DNA from 2 places in the Kocuria sp. LUK genome. Region 1 is predicted to be linked to the other one. Evidence: riboswitches for the same ligand, from Rfam matches in the RefSeq annotation. Region 1 holds a riboswitch; the other holds the start of a gene.
What was found. A riboswitch is a leader RNA that binds a small molecule or an ion and turns the genes downstream of it on or off. The one in region 1 is predicted to bind S-adenosylmethionine.
Positions count from the first base shown of each region.

Region 2: another riboswitch for S-adenosylmethionine. It lies ahead of LQU92_RS07515 (MetQ/NlpA family ABC transporter substrate-binding protein); the one in region 1 lies ahead of LQU92_RS09185 (ABC transporter ATP-binding protein).

Region 1 is NZ_JAJMZI010000004.1:265,272-270,089, reverse strand. It holds gene LQU92_RS09195 (maleylpyruvate isomerase N-terminal domain-containing protein) at 1-372, opposite strand, end outside; gene LQU92_RS09190 (acyl-CoA dehydrogenase family protein) at 531-1,754, opposite strand; SAM riboswitch class I at 1,983-2,078, shown strand; gene LQU92_RS09185 (ABC transporter ATP-binding protein) at 2,084-2,920, shown strand; gene LQU92_RS09180 (aliphatic sulfonate ABC transporter substrate-binding protein) at 3,032-4,078, shown strand; gene LQU92_RS09175 (ABC transporter permease) at 4,075-4,818, shown strand, end outside.
Region 2 is NZ_JAJMZI010000003.1:430,744-435,561, reverse strand. It holds gene LQU92_RS07530 (RIP metalloprotease) at 1-572, opposite strand, end outside; gene LQU92_RS07525 (methionine ABC transporter permease) at 768-1,367, opposite strand; gene LQU92_RS07520 (methionine ABC transporter ATP-binding protein) at 1,427-2,506, opposite strand; gene LQU92_RS07515 (MetQ/NlpA family ABC transporter substrate-binding protein) at 2,503-3,396, opposite strand; SAM riboswitch class IV at 3,496-3,612, opposite strand; gene dxr (1-deoxy-D-xylulose-5-phosphate reductoisomerase) at 3,669-4,818, opposite strand, start outside.

The DNA.
Region 1 (4,818 bases):
GTGCCCGGCGGCGTGGGCGGCGGCCCGCACGGTCGCGGCGTGCAGCTCGCGCAGCCGCTCCCAGTCGCGCACCAGCGCGGCCGCGACGCGGTCGGCGCGCCGGTCCTCGGCGTCCCGGACGGGGTCGTGCTCGCGCTCGGCCCACCAGCTCACGGCGTCGCGGTCCGGCCGGGCCGTGGTGGGGGTGTGCAGGGCGACCAGCGCCCGGCGGGCGTCCTCGAGGCCGTGGTGGACGAGGTCGCGCACCGCCCAGCCGGTGCGGCCGGTGGGCGCCCAGGAGTCGTCGTCGCCGAGGCCGTCCAGGGCGGCCCCGAAGGCCGCCCAGCTCTCCCGCACCAGGTCCGCCCGCACCGGGCCGCTCCGGGTCGTCATGGGTCCATGGTGACAGGGCGGGCGGACCGGGTCCATGCACGGACCGGGTCGTTGCGCGCCCGCCGCGTCGTCGTCCCCGCGCGCGCAACGGTCCGCGGGCGGCCCGGGGCCACCAGCGGGTGCGCTCCGCCGTCCCGGGCCGGTCCCCGGGGGAGGCCTCAGGCGCCCGCCGCGGCGATCTCCCCGATGGCGGTCAGCCCGGCCATGGGCGTGCCGTTGACGCGGTGGTCGCCCACGATCCGGGCCTTGAAGACGGTGGGGTTGTGGGTGGCCACCGTGCGGGCGTTGCGCCAGTACCGGTCCAGCAGCCGGGAACGGGAGACGGCCGAGGCGCCCAGGACGTCGAACATCCCGCCCGTGACGGCCTCGACGAGCGGGGGCACCACGACCTGGGCCTGCTGCACCGCCAGCTCGCAGCGGTCGGTCACCGCGACGGGGTCCTCGTCGGGAGCCGCCCGGCCCACGGGCCCGAGCGCGGCGTCGAGCTCCCGGGCCGCCTCGAGCACGGTCGCCCGCGCGGCGAAGGCCTTGGCCGAGAGCTGCCCGACCAGCTGCAGGATCAGGGGGTCCTCCCGGAACAGCACGCCCGAACCGGTGCTGAACCCGCGCGTGCGGGCCGCGACCAGCTCCCCGGTGCGCTCGACGGCGGCCTGGGCGATGCCGGCCTGCACGGCCAGCAGCACCAGCTGGAACACCGCGGTCTCCTGGGTCGCGCTGCCGTCGCGGAACCGGACGTGGTCGGCGGGCACCACGACGTCCGTGAACACGGACGTGCCCGTGCCGGTGAGGCGCTGGCCGAAGCCGTCCCAGTCGTCGCGCAGCTCCACGCCCGGTGCGCCGGCGCGCACGAACGCGTGGGAGCGCCGGTCCTCCCCCGGCACCTGGGCGGTGACCTGGATCCAGTCGGCGAAGATCGAGCCCGTGCTGTAGAACTTCTCCCCGGTCAGCGACCAGCTCCCGTCCGGGCGCGGCACCAGGGTCGTCTCCGCGGCGCCGACGACGGCCCGCCCGCGCTCGGTCGCGGCGTTGCCGACGATCTCGCCCGCGGCGACCCGCGGGTACCACAGCGCCTGCTGGGCGGGCTCCCGGTCGATGCTCGCCACGAAGCCGAAGTGGGAGCGGTAGACGTGGGCCACGTTGGAGTCCGCGGCCGCCAGCTCCACGAGCAGCCGGGTGAGCTGCGCCCACGAGGCCCCGCGGCCGCCGGCCTCGGCCGGCAGCAGCAGCGCGCCGAAGCGCAGCTCGTTGAGCCGGGCCACGGGCTCGAAGGGCAGGACGCGCTCGGCCTCCCGCTGCTCGGCCCCGGCCGCGATCTGCGCGAGGACGGGACGGAACTGCTCCAGGAGGGCGTCGGTGGTGGGCTGCGGGGCGGCTGCGGCCATGGCGGGGCTCCTCGGTGCGTCGGCGCGGGCGGGCCTCCAGACAAGGCCGCGGTCCCGGCCGGGGCCAAGACCGTGACGCGCCGCGGCGGGCGCCGGCCCGCACGCCGCCACACGGCGTCACACGGACCCGGCCGTGGTACCGCGCGCGCCGTTCCGAGGTGCGCCGCGGGGCCGGCGGGGACGGACCCGATTTGCGCGGGGCGCCCCCTGCGTCGTTCAATGACGCCGTAACCATCCGGAGCGGCTGAGAGACCTGGCTCGTCGACGTCGCAGCAACCGGCACGGGATCCCCGTGCGAGGTGCTAATGCCAGGACCGATGGAGCTGATCATGAGCACTTCGCTGCTGTCCCGCGCCGGAGCCCCGGCGCCCGCCGCCACCGCGGGCCCCGCCGTCCCGGTCGCCTTCGAGCACGTCGGGAAGGCGTTCGGCACCGGCGCCGCCGCCCAGCACGTGCTCCACGACGTCGACTTCACGGCCCGCGCCGGCGAGGTCGTCGCGGTCCTCGGCCCCTCCGGCTGCGGAAAGTCCACGCTGCTGCGCGCCGCCGCGGGCCTCGACACCGCCACCGCCGGGCGCGTGCTCATCGACGGCACGCCCGTGGCCGGGACCGACCCGCGCTGCGCGGTCGCGTTCCAGGAGCCGCGGCTGCTGCCGTGGCGCTCCGTGCGCGAGAACGTCCGGCTGGGCCTGCCCCGCGGGCTGCCCCGGGGCGAGGGCGACGCGGTCGTCGACGACCTGATCCGCCTGGTGGGCCTCTCCGCCCACGCCGGCCACCGGCCCCGGGAGATCTCCGGGGGCATGGCCCAGCGCGCCTCCCTGGCCCGGGCCCTGGCCCGCACCCCGGGCGTGCTGCTGCTCGACGAGCCCTTCGGCGCGCTCGACGCCCTCACCCGGCTGCGGATGCAGGACCTGCTGCTGACAATCCACGCCGCCCGCCCCACCACCGTCCTGCTCGTCACCCACGACGTCGACGAGGCCCTGCAGCTCGCCGACCGCGTGCTGGTGCTCGGGCGCACCGGCCCGGCCGCCCCGGCCGGGGTGCGCACCGTCCTCGAGGTCCCCGGCGAGCGCCCCCGCGACCGCGGCTCCGAGGTCCTCGCCGAGCTGCGCGTCCGCCTGCTCGGCGACCTGGGCGTCGACGTCCACTCCGCGCCCGGCCGCTGAGCGCGCCCGCCCCCTCCTCGCTCCGCACTTCCGTCCCCGCGCGGGGCGCGGACGGGCGCCGCCGCGCCCGCTCCGTGCCCGCCCGCACCGCACCGCACGAAAGGTCCTCCCATGCCCCAGCGCCCCGCCCTGACGCTGCCCGCCCTCGCCGCGGTCCTGACCCTCGGCCTCACCGGCTGCATGGCCGGTGAGGGCTCCGGCGAGCCCGCCGCCCAGGCCGCCGGCGAGGACACCGTCGTCGTCGACTGGGCCACCTACAACCCGCTGTCCGTGGTGGTCAAGGAGAAGGGCTGGCTCGAGGCCGCGCTCGCCGAGAACGGCACGGGGGTCGAGTGGGTGCAGTCGGCCGGGTCCAACAAGGCCAACGAGGCCCTGCGCGCGGGCGCGGTCGACGTCGGCTCCACCGCCGGCTCCGCCGCCCTGCTGGCCCGCAGCAACGGCTCGCCCATCAAGGTCGTCGACCTCTACTCCCAGCCCGAGTGGTCCGCGCTGGTCACGACCCCGGGAACGGGCGTGGACGACGTCGCGGACCTCGCGGGCCGCACCGTGGCCGCGACCAAGGGCACCGACCCGTACTTCTTCCTCCTCCAGGCCCTGGAGGGGGCCGGGGTGGACCCGGCCGAGGTGACCGTCCAGAACCTCCAGCACGCCGACGGCCGGGCCGCCCTCGAGAACGGGCAGGTCGACGCGTGGGCCGGGCTCGACCCGATCATGGCCGCGGCGGAGCGGGACGGCGCGCAGCTGTTCCACCGCGACGTCGACCTCAACACCTACGGCTTCCTCAACGCCCGCGAGGACTTCCTCGAGGAGCAGCCCGAGGCCGCGCAGACCGTGGTGGACGTCTACGCCTACGCCCGCGACTGGGCCCTGGCCCACCCCGAGGAGACGGCGCGGCTGCTCGCCGAGGCCGCCGGCATCGAGCTGCCCGTGGCCGAGACGGTCCTCGGGCGCACCCACCTGGACATCGACCACGTCCCCGGTGAGCAGCAGCTGGCCGTGCTGGAGCGCGTCGGGCCGATCTTCGTGGCCTCCGACGACGTGGCCGACCAGGCGAGCATCGACGAGGCGCTGGCCTCGATCGTGGAGCCCTCCCTCGCCGAGGACGCCGACGCCTCCCGTGTGGCCGGGGCGATCGAGGCCGCGGAGCAGCAGCGGTGAGCCGCGACCTCGCCGCCCCGCAGGGCCCCTCCCCCGCGACCGACGACGACGCCCCCGCGGCCCCCGCCGCGGCGCGGACCCGGCCGCTGCTGCGGGCCGGGCTGGGACTGGTGCTGCCCGCGGTGCTGCTGGTGCTGTGGCACGTGCTGTCCACCGCCGGGGTGTTCAGCCCCGTGCAGCTGCCCCCGCCCCTGGCCGTGCTCGAGGCCGGGGCGGCGCTGCTGGCGAGCGGCGACCTGTGGACCCATGTGGGCATCTCGACCCAGCGCGTGCTCCTGGGCTTCCTCATCGGCGCCGGGCTCGGCCTGGCCGCGGGCTCGTTCATCGGCCTCTCCCGGTGGGGCGCCGCCCTGGTCGGCCCGACCGTCGGGGCCTTCCGCGCCGTGCCGTCCCTGGCGTGGGTGCCGCTGCTGCTGCTGTGGATCGGCCTCGGCGAGGACTCGAAGATCGTGCTCGTGGCCATCGGCGCGTTCTTCCCCGTGTACACGACGGTCGCGGCGGCGCTGCGCCACGTGGACCGCAACCTGGTCGAGGCCGCCCGCGCGTTCGGCCTGCACGGGCTGCGGCTGCTGACCACCGTGCAGCTGCCGGCGGTGCTGCCCTCGGTCGTCTCGGGCCTGCGCCTGGCCCTGGCCCAGGCGTGGCTGTTCCTCGTGGCCGCCGAGCTGCTGGGCGCGTCCATGGGCCTGGGCTTCCTGCTCACGGACTCCCAGAACAACGGCCGCACCGACCGGCTGCTG
Region 2 (4,818 bases), on a different contig from region 1:
TTGGCGGGGGCCGGCGGGTCCCCGGGGCCGCACTCGGTGCGCCCGGCGGCCTGCTGCTCGGCGGGCACCACGCACTCGGCGACCCACGCGACCGTGGTGGTCGGGGTGGGGGTGCCGAAGCCGGTGAGCAGCACGGTCAGGCACAGGGTGCCCAGCAGCAGGTTCATCACGGGCCCGCCCAGCATGATCACGACCCGCTGCCACACGGGCAGGCGGTGGAACTCGCGGCCGTCCCCCGCGGGGCCGGTGCGCTCCTCGTCCGCGGTGCGGGCCTGCGCCGCGAGCTGCTGCAGGAAGCCGGTGCGGGAGGCGACGGCGGGGGCGCCGTCCGCGGCCGGCGGGTACATCCCGGCCATCGCCACGTAGCCGCCCAGCGGGACGGCCTTGAGCCCGTACTCGGTCTCCCCGCGCCGGACGGACACGAGGGTGCGCCCGAAGCCGACCATGTACTGGGTCACGCGCACCCCGAACAGCTTGGCGGGCACCAGGTGGCCGAGCTCGTGCAGCGCGATCGAGGCGGCGATGGCCACGGCGGCCAGCACCACGCCCACCAGGAACAGGGCCGTGCCCATCCGGGGACCTCCGGGGTCGTCGGGCGCCCGCGGCGGGCGCCGGGGCGGTGCCGTGCGAGGCACGGCGGGAACCAGTGTGCACCATCGGCCCGGGCGGCGCCCGGACCGGGGCCGGGAGCGGCCCGGGAGCCGGGGACGACGACGGCCGGCCCCTCCCTGCGCGGGTGGGGCCGGCCGTCGGTGCGCCCGGTGCGCTCAGCGGCGCAGGATGCGCCGGGCCAGGTGGTTGCCGGCGAACTGGACCAGCTGGACCAGCACCACGATCACGGCGACCGCCGCCCACGTGACCTCGTCGTTGAACCGCTGGTAGCCCAGCCGCAGCGCGAAGTCGCCCAGGCCGCCGGCGCCGATCGCACCGGCCATGGCGGACATGTCGGTGATGCCGATGACGAGGAACGTGTAGCCGAGCACCAACGGGCCCAGCGCCTCGGGCAGGATCACGGTGGTGATGATCCGCCACCGGGACACGCCCATGGAGCGGGCGGCCTCGACGACGCCGGGGTCCACGCTCATCAGGTTCTGCTCCACGATGCGCGCCACGGCGAACATCGCCCCGATGGTCATCGCGAAGATCGCCGCGTTCGGCCCCAGCCGGGTGCCCACGACGTTCTGCGTGAGGGGCCCGAGGGCCGCGAGCAGGATGATGAACGGGATGGGCCGCACGAAGTTCACGACGACGTTGATCGCCGAGTGCACCGCCCGGTTCTCCAGGATGTTGCCGCGGCGGGTGACGTAGAGCCCGACGCCGACGACCAGGCCGAGCACCCCCGCCAGCAGCAGGGTCGCGGCGACCATGTAGAGGGTCTCCCCCAGCGCGCTCAGCAGCTGGGGCCCGAGCAGGGACCAGTCGTTGGTCACGCCGCCACCTCCCGCACCTCGGTGACCCGGCCCAGCTGCTCGACCACGTCCTGCACGGCCGGGTCCGGGCCGGTCAGCTCGAGGGTCAGCGAGCCGAAGGACTGCTCCTGCAGCACGCTGATCCCCCCGTAGGCGATGGTGAAGCGCACCCCGTGGGCGGCGCCGTCGGAGAGCGGGCCGCCGATGTCGATGCCGTCGCCGACGTCGACGATCACGAGCCGGCCCCGGTGGGCCCGGCGCAGCCGCTCGAGGTCGCGCTCGTCCGGGACGGTGTGCATCACCGAGGACACGAAGCGCCGGGCCGTCTCGGTGCGCGGGCGGGCGAAGATGTCGACGGTGGGGCCGTGCTCCACGACCCGGCCGTCCTGCATCACGGCCACGCGGTCGGCGATCGTGCGCACCACGTCCATCTCGTGGGTGATGATCACGATCGTGATGCCGAGCTCGCGGTTGACCCGCTGGAGCAGCTGGAGGACCTCCTGGGTGGTCTCCGGGTCCAGGGCCGAGGTCGACTCGTCGGCGAGCAGCAGCTCGGGGCTCGTGGCCAGTGCGCGGGCGATGCCGACGCGCTGCTTCTGCCCGCCGGAGAGCTGCTCGGGGTAGTTGCCGGCGCGCGAGGCCAGGCCCACGAACTCCAGCAGCTCCGCGACCCGCTCCCGGCGCCGCTCCTTGTCCCAGCCGGCGCGCTTGAGCGGGTACTCGACGTTGCCGGCCACGGTGCGGGAGGTGAAGAGGTTGAACTGCTGGAAGATCATCCCGATGTCCCGGCGCACCGGGGCGAGCTCGGTCTCGGTGCGCCCGGCGACCTCGACGCCGGCCACGGTCAGGGAGCCGCTGGTGACGGGCTCGAGGCCGTTGATCAGCCGCACGAGGGTGGACTTGCCGGCGCCGGAGTAGCCGATCACCCCGAAGATCTCCCCGCGGTGGACGTCGAGGGTGACGTCGTCGACGGCGCGCACCTCGCGGGCGGCGCGCCCGCTGCCGGTGCGGAAGACCTTGGAGACCTCGCGGAAGGACACGAGCACCTCACCGGGGCGCCCGGGCGGGCCCGGCCGGCCGGGCTCGGCCGCGCTCACTTCTGCTGGTCCTTCAGCTCCTGCTGGTAGCGCTCGGTGAGCTCGCGCAGCTCCTCCTGCTCCAGCTGCAGCGGCACGGCGGTGCCCTTGGTCTCCGTCATCTCCGCGTCGATCACGGGCTGCTCGTGGTAGAGGCCGGCCACCTGCTTCAGGGTCTCGTCGTCGGCGAGCTCCTCGGTCGTGGTGAACAGGTTGACGTAGGCGCGGGAGCCCTCCGCCTCGGGGTCGTCCTGGGCCAGGGCGGACTTCGGGTCGATGTCGGCCCGGGAGAGGAAGTCGTTGTTGATCACGGAGCCGGCGACCGAGTCGAGGGAGAGCACCGTCTGCTCGGCGGAGACCGGGGTGACGCGCACCTTCGAGGCCTCGGTGTCGACGTCGAGCTCCGTGGGGATGAGGGTGTCGCTCGTGAGCTCGATCAGCCCGGCGGACTCGAGCACGATCAGCGCCCGGGAGAGGTTCACGGCGTCGTTGGGGACGGCGATCTCGTCGCCCTCCCGGAACTGCTCCACGGAGTCGTACTGGTTCGAGTACAGGCCCAGGGGGTAGATGGAGGTCGAGCCGACCGGGGTGATGGACCCGCCCGCCGAGTTGTTGTAGTCGGCGAGGAAGGGGATGTGCTGGAACCAGGTCATGTCCACGTCGCCGGACTCGGTGGCCGGGTTGGGCTGGTTGTAGTCGGAGAAGTCGACGTACTCGACGGTGATCCCCTGCTCCTCGGCGAGCTGCTTGAGGGCGTCGTGGGTGGGGTCGGTGCCGACCACCCCGATGGTGACCTTGCCGTCGGCGAGGGCGCCCTCGCCGGAGGACTCCTCGGCGGAGCCGCCGCAGGCGGTGAGGGTGAGGCCGAGGGTCGTGGCCAGGGCGAGGAGGGGGAGGCGCTGCGATCGCATGGGGTGCCTTTCCGTGGATCCGTGATGTGCGGAGGTCAGCAGGGCCGGGGTCCGGCGGCCACGGTCGATCGGCGCGCGGTGCGGAGCGCGGCGGGCGTCGAGCCGTACTTGCCGCCGGCCGTCGTCGGCCGTGGCCGGATGGTTCACCTGGGGCACCCCACTACGGGAGAGGGTTGCCGCCCAGCAAGCCAGGGCTCGGTGCTGGGACTCGTCATCCGGCCGACAGACTAGCACGGCGGGTCCGGTCCCCGTCGCCGGGACCGGTGCGGCCCTCAGCGGGAGAGGAGCGCGCGGGCGAGCCGGCGGGCCCGCTCCTCGGCGGCGAGCACGGCCTCGAGCGTGAGCGGCCCGTCCTCGTCGTGGTCCTCGAGCACGGCGCGCACGGTGTCGACGATCCCGGGGAAGCCGATGCGCCGGGCGTGGAAGGCGTGGACGGCCTCCTCGTTGGCCGCGTTGAACACGGCCGGGAAGGTGCCCCCGCGCTCCCCCGCGGCCTTGATGAGCTCGACGGCGGGGAACGCCGTGGCGTCCAGCGGCTCGAAGGTCCAGGTGGCCGCGCGGGTCCAGTCGCAGGGCCGGGCCGCCCCCGGCACGCGGTGCGGCCAGGCGAGGCCCAGGGCGATGGGCAGGCGCATGTCGGGCGGGGAGGCCTGGGCGAGGGTGGAGCCGTCGACGAACTGGACCATCGAGTGCACGACCGACTGGGGGTGGACCACCACGTCGATGCGCTCGAGCGGGACGTCGAAGAGCAGGTGGGCCTCGAGCACCTCGAGGGCCTTGTTGACCATGGTCGCGGAGTTCGTGGTGACCATCGGGCCCATGTCCCAGGTGGGGTGGCGCAGCGCCTCCTCCGGGGTCACGGCCTCGAGCTCGGCGCGGGTGCGGCCGCGGAACGGCCCGCCGGAGGCGGTGAGCACGAGCCGGTCGACCTCCGCGGCGGTGCCCCCGCGCAGGGCCTGGGCGAGGGCGGAGTGCTCGGAGTCCACGGGCACGATCGCGTCCGGGTCGCCGGTGGCCGCGGCCGCCTCCCGCACGAGCGCCCCGCCGGCCACGAGGGACTCCTTGTTGGCGAGGGCGAGCCGGTGCCCGGCCCGCAGGGCCGCCAGCGTGGGGGCCAGCCCGATCGAGCCGGTGATGCCGTTGAGCACGAGATCGGCGCCCGGGTGGGCGGCGGCCGCAGCGGCGGCGCCGGGGCCGTGGAGGATCTCCGGGCGCCAGGAGCCCGCGCCCGCGGCGCCCGCGCGCTCGGCGATCAGGCCGGCGAGCCGGTCGGCGTCCTCGCCGGTGCCGCTCGTGGCCACGAGCTGCGCGCGGGTCTCGACGGCCTGCTCGGCGAGCAGCTCGAGGCGCCCGGCCCCGGCCGCGAGGGCGACGACCTCGAAGGGGCCGCCCCCGTCCAGGGCCCGGGCGGCGCGCACGACG